One region of the Micromonospora sp. DT44 genome, then DNA from elsewhere that is predicted to be linked to it. Evidence: riboswitches for the same ligand, from Rfam matches in the RefSeq annotation. Region 1 holds a riboswitch; the other holds the start of a gene.
The links. A riboswitch is a leader RNA that binds a small molecule or an ion and turns the genes downstream of it on or off. The one in region 1 is predicted to bind S-adenosylmethionine.

Region 1 (6,012 bases):
TCGACCTCCCAGGCGGCGCTTGCCTCGGTCACGGTCACGGGGCCTCCTCTCGGATTGGTGGGTGCCGGAGCAGCGCGACAACCAGCTCGGATGGGGGACATCCGAGCCGCCCGGTGCGCTGCCCCGGCGTGGGTCCGGGGCTTCCCGGAGTGATGAACCAGCCCTGGTGCCAACCCGGGAGGCTCGTCCTCACGCTAATTCACCTAGTGACATAGGTTAACCATGTTCTTGAGGGTGGATCGCGTGTCGTGATCAGATGGGATTGCCAACCCGGGAGGACCGCCCATGCCCGCGATCCCACTCAGCTACGTCGACATCGCTGCGGATATCGCCGCTCGTATCAAAGCCGGCGAGTATGAGCCGGGTGCCAAGCTGCCGTCCTACACGCAGCTCGCCGACCTCTACTCGGTGTCGTTCTCGACCGCAGCGCGTGCCGTCGCGCTCCTGCGTGACCGGGGCGTCGTTGTCGGCGCACCGGGGCGCGGAGTGTTCGTCAAGGAGCTGGATTCCGGCAAGTCGTGACGGGTGGACCGGGCCGCAGGTGGCCCGGAGGTTGTCGCTCAAAGTGATCAATGGGTATGCCTAGCTGGGGCGCCTTGGTCGCCGGATAGCGGCAGCCCGAGGCGGCGCAGCGACCAGTTCGCCGCATCGGTGGCAGTCGTGCCCCATTTCCGGGGCAGCTCGACAGGGTGTACGGGCATCACGCCAACCGGTACGTTGAGGGCTCGGGAGCGCTCCCGGCATCGGCGACGGACACTGGGGCGGGCCGTCAAAAAAGGGCAAATCACAGCCTGGGCCCCGCACGCTTCAGGTTCTACCGCCGGGGATTTTCCCACTGGCAAGGAACTTATTAACATCGATGCCTTGAGGCCTCACCATGGAAGAGATCTGTCCCCTTCGATGGAGGTCTCCATGAACGTCTCTCGGCTCGGCGGGCCGACCCTGTCCCTGTTCCGCATCGTGATCGGCCTGCTGTTCACGCTGCACGGCCTCTCGTCGGTCTTCGGGTTGTTCGGCGGCAACCCGATGACCGGCCAGGCGGTACCGCTCGGCACCTGGCCGGGCTGGTGGGCCGCCCTCATCCAGCTCATCTGCGGCGCGCTGGTGCTGGTCGGACTCTTCGCCCGACCCGCCGCGCTTCTCGCGTCCGGCTCGATGGCGTACGCCTACTTCGTCGTGCACCAGCCGGACGGCCTGCTGCCGCTGTACAACGGCGGTGAGCAGGCGGCCCTCTTCTGCTGGTCGTTCCTGCTGGTCGCGGCGCTCGGCTCGGGCCCGTGGGCGCTCGACTCGCTGCTCTTCAAGCGGCGCGCCGAGGTGCCGTCGATGGCCGAGCCCAGCCCGGTGAACGCCTGACCGATGCGTAACGCGCGTCGCCGGGGTCTCGGCGTGTCGGCTCCGGCGACGCGTGCGTTCGGGGTGGCGTTCCATCGGGTGATGCCGTGGACGATTCAGCTCCAAAGGACCCGAGAGGGAGGGGTCGCCCCCGCGCCCCTACCGGGAAGCGGGGTCAGGCCGGCGGGCGGGGAGTGAGGACCGCGTCCAGGAGGCCGGGGTAGAGCTTGTCCACCTCGTCGCGGCGCAGTCGGACCAGGCGGCTCGTGCCGGCGGCCCGGGTACGCGTCAGGCCAGCCTCGCGCAGCACCTTCAGGTGGTGGCTGCGGGTCGCCTTCGAGACGCCGAAGTCGAAGCTGCCGCAGGCCGCCTCGCCGCCCTCGGCGAGCGCCCGGACGATCTGCAGCCGCACGTCATCGGCGAGCGCGGCCAGTACGGCGGTGACCGGTACGGCGGTCAGGTCGGGTTCGTGCGGCTCCATGTGACCAGTCTAACCCTTGTTCGACAACGATCGAACAACACCCTAAGGTCGGTGTCGTTGGTTCGAAGATACTCGAACATTGGAGCTGACGATGCGATCCCGCGCCGCCGCCTACCCGCTGCTCGCCGCGCTCGCCTGGGGCGCGATGTTCCCGATCCTGGCCACCGCGCTGGCGAGGGTCGACCCGCTCAACCTGACCACCGTTCGCTATCTGTTCGCCGCCGTCATCCTGGTCGGCATCCTGCTGCTCCGCGAGGGGTCTGCCGCGCTGCGCCTCGGCGGTCGGGGAGTCGAGGTGGTGGTGCTGGGCGTCGTCGGCTTCGCCGGCTTCAACCTGCTCACCAACCTGGCCCTCGAACACGCCGCCCCGCAGCAGATCTCCCTGTTCGTCGCGACCACCCCGATCATCACCCAACTGGTCCGGTGGGCCCGGGACGGCGTACGGCCGAAGCCTCTCCTGCTGGCCCTCTCCCTGGTGGCGCTCCTCGGCGTCGGCCTGGTGATCACCCGCGGAAGCCTGGCCGGGCTCGGCCAGTTCGGTCTCGGCGGACTCATGATGATCGGCGCGGTGCTCGGCTGGGCCATCTACACCCACGGCGCGACCCGGTTCGGCGCCTGGTCACCGCTGCGCTTCACCACGCTGACCGCGCTCGCCGGCACGGCCGCCATGCTGGTCGCGAGCATCGGCGCCGACGCCGTCGGGTGGCAGCACGCGCCGGCCGCCGCCGACCTGGTGGCGGTCACCCCGCAACTGGCGTACGCCGTGCTCGTCGCCGCCGTCGTCGCGGTGCTGGCGTGGAACACCGGCGTGCAGCGGCTGGGCGCGGCCAACGCCGCCCTGTTCATGAACCTCGTCCCGGTGACCACGTTCGTCGTGCAGATCGCCCGTGGCTACCGGCCGGAGGGGGTCGAACTGGTCGGCGCGGCGATCACCATCGCCGCCCTGGTCGCCGCGAACCTCGCGGCGCGCACCCGGCCCCGGCCCTCGTCGCCGCCCCGGGCGACGGCGGTCACCGATCCCGTGGCGGTGGTCGACCAGGTGGCGGTGGCGGCCCGCTGACCCACTGGCTGGGATGCCCGGTGGAGGCGCCGGGCAACGTTGCCTAGACTCGACGGCACAACTGCATACCTCATCCAGAGGGGCTGAGGGATACGGCCCGACGACGCCCCGGCAACCACCCCGCGCGCTCACCGCTGAGCGACCCGCGGGGCAGGTGCCAATTCCGTCCCCGCCGCACCGTGCGATGCGGGGAAAGATGAGAGGACCCTCGACATGACGTCGACGCTCGCCGCCTCCGGCATCGACACCTCCGCCAGCCCCGCCCGCGCCCTCGTCTGCCGCGCCTGTTCGGCCCGCTACCCGCTCGCCGCCCAGCACGCCTGTTACGAGTGTTTCGGCCCGCTGGAAGTCGACTACGACACCGCCGCCCTCGCCACGGTCACCCGCGAGCAGATCGAGGCCGGCCCGAACAACATCTGGCGGTACGCCGCGCTGCTGCCCGCCGGGCAGGACCCGGCCACCCGGGTCACCCTCGACCCGGGTCTGACCCCACTGGTGGCGGCACCCCGCCTCGCCGCCGAACTGGGCATCACCGCACCGCTCTGGGTCAAGGACGACAGCGCCAACCCGACCCACTCGTTCAAGGACCGCGTCGTCTCGGTGGCGCTGACCGCCGCGAAGGCGCTCGGGTTCGCCCGGTTCGCCTGCGCCTCCACCGGCAACCTCGCCAACTCGGTGGCCGCGCACGCCGCCCGGGCCGGCGTGCCCTCGGTCGTCTTCATCCCCAGCGACCTGGAGCAGGGCAAGGTCATCACCACCGCCGTGTACGGCGGCGAACTGGTCGCCATCGACGGCTCGTACGACGACGTCAACCGGCTCTGCGGCGAGCTGGTGGAGACCGACGAGTTCGAGGACACGGCGTTCGTCAACGTGAACGTCCGGCCGTACTACGCGGAAGGCTCCAAGACCCTCGGGTACGAGGTGGCCGAGCAGCTCGGCTGGCGCATCCCCGCCCAGGTGGTCATTCCGATGGCCAGCGGCGAACTGCTCACCAAGATTGACAAGGCCTTCTCCGAGCTGGTCGAGATCGGCCTGGTCGAGGCCCCGGCAGGCGGCTGGAAGGTCTTCGGGGCGCAGTCGGCCGGCTGCAACCCGATCGCGACGGCCCTGCACGCCGACACCGACACGATCATCCCGGTCAAGCCCACCGGCATCGCCAAGTCGCTCAACATCGGCGACCCGGCCGCCGGCCTCTACGCCCTGGAGGCGGTGCGCCGCACCGGCGGGTGGATGGAGTACGCCGACGACGACGAGATCCGCGCCGGCATCCGCGACCTGGCCCGTACCACCGGGGTGTTCGCCGAGACGGCGGGCGGCGTCACCGCGGCGGTGCTCCGCAAGCTGGTCGAGTCCGGCCGGCTCGACCCCACGGCGGAGACGGTCATCTTCAACACCGGCGAAGGTCTGAAGACGATCGACGCCGTGGCCGCCCAGGTCGGCCCGACCCACCAGATCAAGCCGTCCCTGCGTGCCGCCCGCGACGCCGGTCTGCTCGGCTGAATCCACCGGGTGACTGGATTTTCGCTGTGAGTGTGGAAAACCCGCCGCTCAGGACTTGACGGCAGGAACCGGACGGCGCAAGATGCTCCGTGCGGGAGGGCATTTCGCCGAAGACTTTTGAAGTTCTTGCGACCCAACGCCGGAGGCGTTGTGCGAGTGCCCCTCCCGACCACGTTCGACAGGGCCAGCGAAAATTCGCTGGCCCTGTCGCTTTTGCTCCTGCCAGGCTCGCCCACATGAGCATCACGATCGCGCCGTTCGACGGCACCGACCGGACCGCGGTCGACGAGGCGTACCGGATCGGAGCGGCGGCCACCGAGGCCGATCTGCCCGACTTCCCGCCGTCCTGCCGGCAACGCTTCGACGCCCAATTCCACACCCCGATGCCCGGCACCCGTTCGCTCTGGGCGCTGGCCCGGCTGGACGGGGTGCCCGCCGGTTACCTTCAACTCGACCTGCCGCAGCTCGACAACCCCGACAACGCCACCGCCGAGCTGACGGTCCGTCCGGACCTGCGTCGCCGGGGCGTCGGCCGGGCCCTGCACGAGTACGGGGTACGCCTGCTGCGTCAACACGGCCGCAAGCGGGTCGTCGTGATGGCTGTCGCCGCGCTGCCCGGCGGTCCGGCCCGACCGGTGGCGGGCGCGGCGTTCGCCACCGCGCTGGGCGCGCACTCCGCGCTGGTCGAGGTGCGCCGCCGGCTGGCCATCGCCGACATCGACCGGCTCGCGCTGCGAGCGGCGCTGGCCGAGGCCCAGCCCCGCGCCGAGGGCTACCGGTCCGTCACCTGGCAGGGGAGCACCCCGCCGGAGTACGTGGCGGACATCGCCTACCTGGACGGCCGGCTGCTGATGGACGCGCCCATGGGCGACGTGCAGTGGGAGCCGGAACAGGTCGACGCCGAGCGCATCCGGGGCAACGAGCGCGCCCTGGACGCCCGGGGCCGGCGGCGCTACCACCTCGCCATGCGACACGAGGCATCCGGCCGGCTGGTCGCCTGGACCCTGCTCGACGTGGGCGCCTCCGTCGACTGGCACGCGTACCAGCAGATCACCCTCGTCGACCCGGCCCACCGTGGTCACCGGCTGGGCCTCATCGCCAAGGCCGAGAACCTGCACCACCTGCTGACCCACGAGCCCGCCGTACGCGTCATCGACACCTGGAACGCGGCGAGCAACAGCTACATGGTGGCGATCAACGAGCAGCTCGGGTTCCGCCCGGTGGACGCCTGGGACAACTGGCAGCTCACCCTCTGACGGGTATCCGCCGCTACTGTTCGCGGACCTGACTCAGGCATGATGGCGGGCATGACGGAGACCCCGCATCCCCTGCACGACAGGCACGCCGACACCCTCAACCGTGCGCTGACCGCGATCACGGAGCGGGGCTACTGGTCCGCCTATCCCGAGTCCCCCAGCCCTCGCGTGTACGGCGAGACCGCCGCCGCCGACGGCAAGGCCGCCTTCGAGGCGTACCTCGGTGCTGACTTTCCCCTCGACCAGCCCGGCGCTGGCGGGCGGATCGCCACCGAGACGAGCCCGTTCGGCGTCGACCTGGCGGTGCGGTACCCGCACGCCGGGACCGACGAGTTGGTCGCCGCCGCGTCCGCCGCGCTGCCGGCCTGGCGCGACGCCGG
Region 2 (6,012 bases), on a different contig from region 1:
CAACTGCGCGCGGGCGACCTGGACCGCCTCGTCCTGGCCGAGCTTGCGCAGGCGGCGCAGCGCCAGCGTGATGTTGCGCAGCACGCTCATGTGCGGGAACAGGTTGAACTGCTGGAACACCATGCCGACCCGCTGGCGTAGCGCGTCCGGGTCGTCCCGCAGCACGCTGCGGTCGTCCAGCAGCACGTCGCCGCGATCAGGCTCGATGAGGCGGTTGAGCGTACGCAGCAGAGTGGACTTGCCCGACCCGGACGGTCCGATCACGCAGGCCGTCGCGCCGCTCGGCACGCTCAGGTCGACGCCGCGCAGCACGCGGTTGGATCCGAAGGCGAGGTGGATGTTCTGTGCCCGCAGGCTGACCGAGGTGGTCGTGGCGGTGGTCATCGCCGATCTCCTTCCGTGGTCGGGGCCAGCGTGGGCTCATCGTCGTCGTCCGGCGCCGCGGTGGTCCGGCCGTCGCGCAGCCGCCGGTCGATCCAGTTGACGAGGTGGGTCAGCGGGACGGTCAACGCCAGGTAGAACAGACCCGCCAGCAGCAGCGCGGATTCGTTCCCGGTGGTGGCCGCGTAGTCCTGCCCGATCCGGAACAGCTCGCGCTGGCTCGCCACCAGGCCGAGGAAGTACACCAGACTGGAGTCCTTGATCAGCGCGATGAGCTGGTTGACCCAGGCGGGCAGCACCCGCCGGATGCCCTGCGGGATGATCACCAGTCGCATCGCGTCGGTCCAGGAGAAGCCGAGCGCCCGGGCGCCCTCCAGTTGGGCCGCCTCCACCGACTGGATGCCGGAGCGGAAGATCTCCCCGATGTACGCGGCGGCGATCAGCGACAGCGCGAGGATGCCCAGCGGGTACGGGTCCGGCCCCCACACCCGCATGCCCAGCGGTGCCAACCCGACGCCGATCAGCAGGATCGTCGCCGCGGCCGGCAGCCCTCGGAACACGTCCGTGTAGACACGCGCCGGCCAGCGTAGCCACCGACTGCGGGAGATGCCGGCCACGGCCAGCAGCAGACCGAACACCGTGCCGAGCAGGGCGGCGGAGACCGCCAGGATCAGCGTGTTGGGCAGCCCGACGGTCAGCATCTCGGGCAACGCCTCGCGCATCGCGTCGATGTCGAAGAACGTTTCCCAGAGGGTGCTCAACGGATCCATCGTTCGCCTCTCCTACCGCCCTGCTCGCTCGTCACCAGGTCAGGACGCGGCCGACGCGGACGCCGACGGCGCCGCGACCGTGCCGCTGCCCGGCTTGAAGTCCGCCGGGATCGGCCGGCCCGGGTAGTACTGCGCCTGCAACCGGCTCCAGGTGCCGTCGGCGATGACCTCGTCGAGGGCCTTGTTCAGCGCCTCGCGCAGCTTGTCGCTGCCCTTGGCGACGGCGTACGCGGTCGGTGCCGGGCTGAGCTGCTTGGCCGCCACGGAGATCTTGCCGTTGCTGTCGGCGGCGGACTTCTCGCCGATCTCGGCCGGTGCGATCCAGGCGTCGGCCGTGCCCGCCTTGAGCTGGTTGATCGCACCGTTGTAGTCCGGCACGCGGACCGGGTCGAGCTGCTTGCCGGTGGCGTAGTCGTCCTGGACGGTGCCCTGAACCACCACGACGCGCTTGCCCGTGAGCTGGTCGAATCCCTTGATCGGCGAGCCGGCCGGCACGTCCAGCCCGAAGTAGCCGAAGTCGTACCCGTTGCCGAAGTCGACGGTCTTCTTGCGCGCCTCGGTGATGGTGATCGAGGAGCTGCCGACGTCGAACTTGTGGTTGTTGACCTGGGACAGCAGCGCGGAGAAGTCGGTGCCGACGAACTCCACCTTCAGGCCGAGCTTGCCGGCCACGGCGGTCAGCAGGTCGTTGTCGAAGCCGGTGAACTTGCCGTCCTTGAGGTACACGTTGGGCGGGGCGTCGGTCAGCGTGCCGGCCCGCAGCACGCCCGGCTGCGCCAGATCGTACGGGTTCCCGCCGTCACCCCCCGAAGAGTCACCCCCGTCAGAGCAGGCACCCAGCAAACCAACGGTCAACAACGAAACCCCAACAACAACAAAACGAGAGAAAATACGCATAACGAACTCCAAAGGGATACGTCGACCCCGTCGATCATGAAGTTGTTGCCGCGACACGCCGGTCGGGCGGGCAACAACTTCATGATCGACGCGAAGAAGGGTCGGGAGGGTAGGGCGGGGAGGGTGGGGCGGGGGGTGGAGCGGGTGGGGCGGGTTAGCGCTTTAGGCGGCGGTACACGCCGCGCTGCGCATTCGCATCAGGTCCACGTGGAGGCGCCGGGTCAGGGCCGGCGTACGCCGGCTGGCCGGTGGTGTGGGGCTGAGGATGTGCATACGGTCTCCCGGGTCTTGGTGCTGACCTGGGTGCCAGGCCACGCTTGCACCGACGTCCCGCCGGTGCCTGGTCCTCACCCGGGGCACCCCACCGCGGAGGAGGGTTGCCGGCCAGCGAGCCGGGGCTTCGCGCTGGCACTCATGACCTGCGCCGAGGCTAGCAGCAGCCACCGGTCGGTCGTCCAGCCGATATGACCACGCTCACCGGCCGCGACCCGCGCTCGGCGAGCCGGTCAACCGGCGTGCACGTGGGGTCGGCGTGTCTGGTCCGGCTCCTGACGGCGCAGGATCTCCCGGGTCACCGAGGCGATCTCGCCCTGCCCGAACGCCAGGTAACGCAGCACGTTGCGGGCCGGGCCGCCCTCGGTCCACTCGAAGTAGATGTGGGGGCGGCGCGTGCTGCGGTCGCGGATCTCCAGCAGCAGCGCGGCCAGCGCGTTGGGCACCGAGGAGCTGGCCAGGCTGAGCACCGGGAAACGGTCGTGCGCCACGCTGCCGCGTACCAGCAACCCGGTCTCGAAGTCCGACGGATCGGTGACCGTGACCTCGACGAAGACCACGTCACTGTCGTCGGGGAAGTCGTTGTCCGCCATGGTCTGGGCCAGCTTGTCGCGGTACTCCGCCAGGTCGCGGCGCTCCGGCTCGTGCGCGATCAGGCGGATCCGGCGTCCGGCGCGCTCGTCGACCATCCCGGTCGCCACCTCGTCGAGTTCCACGTGGTCGACCCGCAGCTCGAACGCCCGCATCACCCGCGAGAGCGCCGACACCAGGATCATCGCGCCGATGAAACAGGCGGCGATCTTCACGCCGTCCGGACGCTGCACCACGTTCGCCACGGTGGTGTAGACGAACACCACCGCGATGATCCCGAACGCGACCGTGCGACCGCGCTGACGCCGCCGCCGCGCCGCGAGCGTCACGGCCGTCGCCGCCGAGGTGATCAACACCAGAACCCCGGTGGCGTACGCGCCGCCCTGCGCGTCGACGCTGGCGGAGAAAATGATCGTGATCAGGAACGCCACGCCGGTGAACACCAGGACCAGCGGTCGGACCGCGCGGGCCCACGTCGGCGCCATGCCGTAGCGGGGCAGATACCGGGGTACGAGGTTGAGCAGCCCGGCCATCGCGGACGCCCCCGCGAACCAGAGGATCGCGATGGTGGAGAGGTCGTAGACGGTGCCGAACACCCCGCCGAGATGCTGGTGGGCCAGGTAGGCCAGCGCCCGCCCGTTGGCGGCCCCGCCCGGCCGGAAGGCCTCGGGCGGGATCAGCACGGTGGTGGTCACGCTGCTGGTGATCAGGAAGACGCTCATCGTCGCGGCGGCGGTGGTGAGCAGCCGCCGCGCGCCCCGGATGCGGCCCAACGGCCGGTCCTCCGAGTCCTGGCGGTCTCCTCGGATGTGCGGCATCACCGCCACCCCGGTCTCGAAACCGGACAGGCCCAGCGCCAGCTTCGGGAACACGAGCAGGGACAGCCCGACCACCAGCAGGGGATCCCCGTGTCCGGTGGTCAGGGCGTTCGTCCAGTCCCCGACCGCACTCGGGTGGCTCACCACCCGCCACAGCGCGTCGGCGATCACCACCGCGTTCAGCGTCAGGTAGACCGCCACCAGGACGACGGCGATCCCGATGGCCTCGCCGAACCCCTTGAGGAACACCGCGCCGAGCAGCGCCACCAGCAGCAGCGTGACGACCACCTCGTGACCCTTGAGGCCGCTGGGCAGGAACGGGTTCTCGTCGAGGTGGGCGGTCGCGTCGGCCGCGGACAGGGTGATGGTGATGATGAAGTCGGTGGCCGCGAAGCCCAGCAGCACCAGCACGAACAGCTTGCCCGGCCAGTAGCTGAGCAGGCGTACGAGCATCGCGATCGAACCCTCGCCGTGCGGGCTCTCCACCGCCACCCGCCGGTAGACGGGCAGCGCGCCCAGCAGCGTCACCAGCACCAGCACCAGGGTCGCCACCGGCGAGAGCGCCCCTGCCGCCAGCGCCGCGATCCCTGGCTGGTAGCCCAGCGTCGAGAAGTAGTCGACGCCGGTCAGGCACATCACCTTCCACCACGGGTGGTGCCGCTCCTCCCGTGGTCGCACGTGCAGGCCCTGCGGCACGGGCTGCTGCGACTCGTCGGCGAGCAGCCAGCGCCGTACCCGGTCGGTCCGCCGGCCGGCACGCCTGTTGACCTCCACTGGCGTCACCCCCGTCCCGCCCATGGTCACCGCGAGTATCCGCCGTCCGCTCGACGTCCGTCCGGCGGTGCGCGGAACCCGCCCGCCGGGGAGTACCGGCCCGGGGCCCCGGGTTTCGGGTCGGAAGCACCGGGGAAGCAGCGCCCCCGTCCCGAACGCCGGGCGGGGCAGCGCCGGGAGGGGAGCGGGCTCGTGGTTGGTGGCCGCCGCTTCCGCCGGGGCGACGGCTTCGGCCGTCAGCTCGACGAGCACGAGGCGCGGGTCGGGGCCGTCCCACCGACGCAGCCGGGGAGCCCGTCCGCCGGCCGTCTGGTGGACAGCGCGGTCTACATCCGGGGACATCGGTTCGCCTCCCCGGCCGGTCTCGCCGAGACGTACGCCTGCCTGCAGACCCAGGACCACGCGATGGCCTGGATCGGGTTGTACCGGCCCGACATCGACCAGATCTCCTCGCTGGCGCGCGAGTTCCGTCTGCACGACCTGGCGGTGGAGGACGCGATCAACGCCCACCAGCGGCCCAAGCTGGAACGGTACGGACACACCCTCTTCGTGGTGCTGCGCGCCGCCCGCTACGACGACCTGCGGGAGGAGGTGGAGTTCTCCGAGCTGCACCTGTTCATCGGGCCCGGTTTCGTGGTCACGGTCCGGCACGGAGAGGCGCCCGACCTGGCCGCGGTACGACGTCGCATGGAGTCCGACGCGCCGATGCTCGCCCGGGGTCCCGAGGCGGTGCTGTACGCGATCCTGGACCAGGTCGTCGACGGGTACGCGCCGGTGGTCGCCGGGTTGGAGAACGACATCGACGAGATCGAGACCCAGGTGTTCGGTGGTGACCCGAACGCCAGCCGGCGCATCTACGGGCTCAGCCGGGAGGTCATCGAGTTCCAGCGGGCCGCCCGTCCACTGCTGGGCATGCTCGACTCCTTGGCGGCCGGCGCCGGCAGCTACGGCGCCGACGAGGAGCTGCGCCGCTACCTGCGGGACGTCATCGACCACCTCACCCAGGTGGTGGAGCGGGTGGACGGGTTCCGGCACCTGCTGCAGAACATCCTCACCGTCAACGCCACGCTGGTCTCGCAGCAGCAGAACGAGGAGATGCGCAGCCTGACGGCGGCCAGCTACGCGCAGAACGAGGAGCTGAAGAAGGTCTCCTCGTGGGCCGCGATCCTGTTCGCCCCCACCCTGATCGGCACGGTGTACGGGATGAACTTCGTGCACATGCCCGAGTTGAACTGGCGCTTCGGCTACCTGTTCGCGCTCCTGCTCATGGTGCTGGTCTGCGGCACCCTCTACCTGGTGTTCAAGCGCCGCGGCTGGCTGTGAACGACGCTCACTCGATGCCGCGCAGGATGTGCCGCTCGTCCTCGAGGTCGTCGTCGCCGGCGCCGATGCGACCGAGCAGCACGGCGGCGGCCCAGATGGTCAGCGGGGTGGCGGCGCCGGTCATGCCACCGCCGGTGCGGTCGTGCTTGGTCTGGCTCCGCTCGCTCCGCGGTGGCCTGCGCTGA

Region 2: another riboswitch for S-adenosylmethionine. It lies ahead of ACLQ25_RS00685 (ABC transporter substrate-binding protein); the one in region 1 lies ahead of thrC (threonine synthase).

Annotation. Positions count from the first base shown of each region.
Region 1 is NZ_JBNCKS010000013.1:14,524-20,535, forward strand. It holds gene ACLQ25_RS09955 (hypothetical protein) at 1-38, opposite strand, end outside; gene ACLQ25_RS09960 (winged helix-turn-helix domain-containing protein) at 286-522, shown strand; gene ACLQ25_RS09965 (DoxX family protein) at 913-1,356, shown strand; gene ACLQ25_RS09970 (ArsR/SmtB family transcription factor) at 1,511-1,816, opposite strand; gene ACLQ25_RS09975 (DMT family transporter) at 1,908-2,876, shown strand; SAM riboswitch class I at 2,944-3,079, shown strand; gene thrC (threonine synthase) at 3,090-4,376, shown strand; gene ACLQ25_RS09985 (GNAT family N-acetyltransferase) at 4,613-5,632, shown strand; gene paaN (phenylacetic acid degradation protein PaaN) at 5,684-6,012, shown strand, end outside.
Region 2 is NZ_JBNCKS010000001.1:152,081-158,092, forward strand. It holds gene ACLQ25_RS00675 (amino acid ABC transporter ATP-binding protein) at 1-384, opposite strand, end outside; gene ACLQ25_RS00680 (amino acid ABC transporter permease) at 381-1,151, opposite strand; gene ACLQ25_RS00685 (ABC transporter substrate-binding protein) at 1,191-1,916, opposite strand; SAM riboswitch class IV at 2,357-2,468, opposite strand; gene ACLQ25_RS00690 (amino acid transporter) at 2,555-4,504, opposite strand; gene corA (magnesium/cobalt transporter CorA) at 4,697-5,827, shown strand; gene ACLQ25_RS00700 (hypothetical protein) at 5,835-6,012, opposite strand, start outside.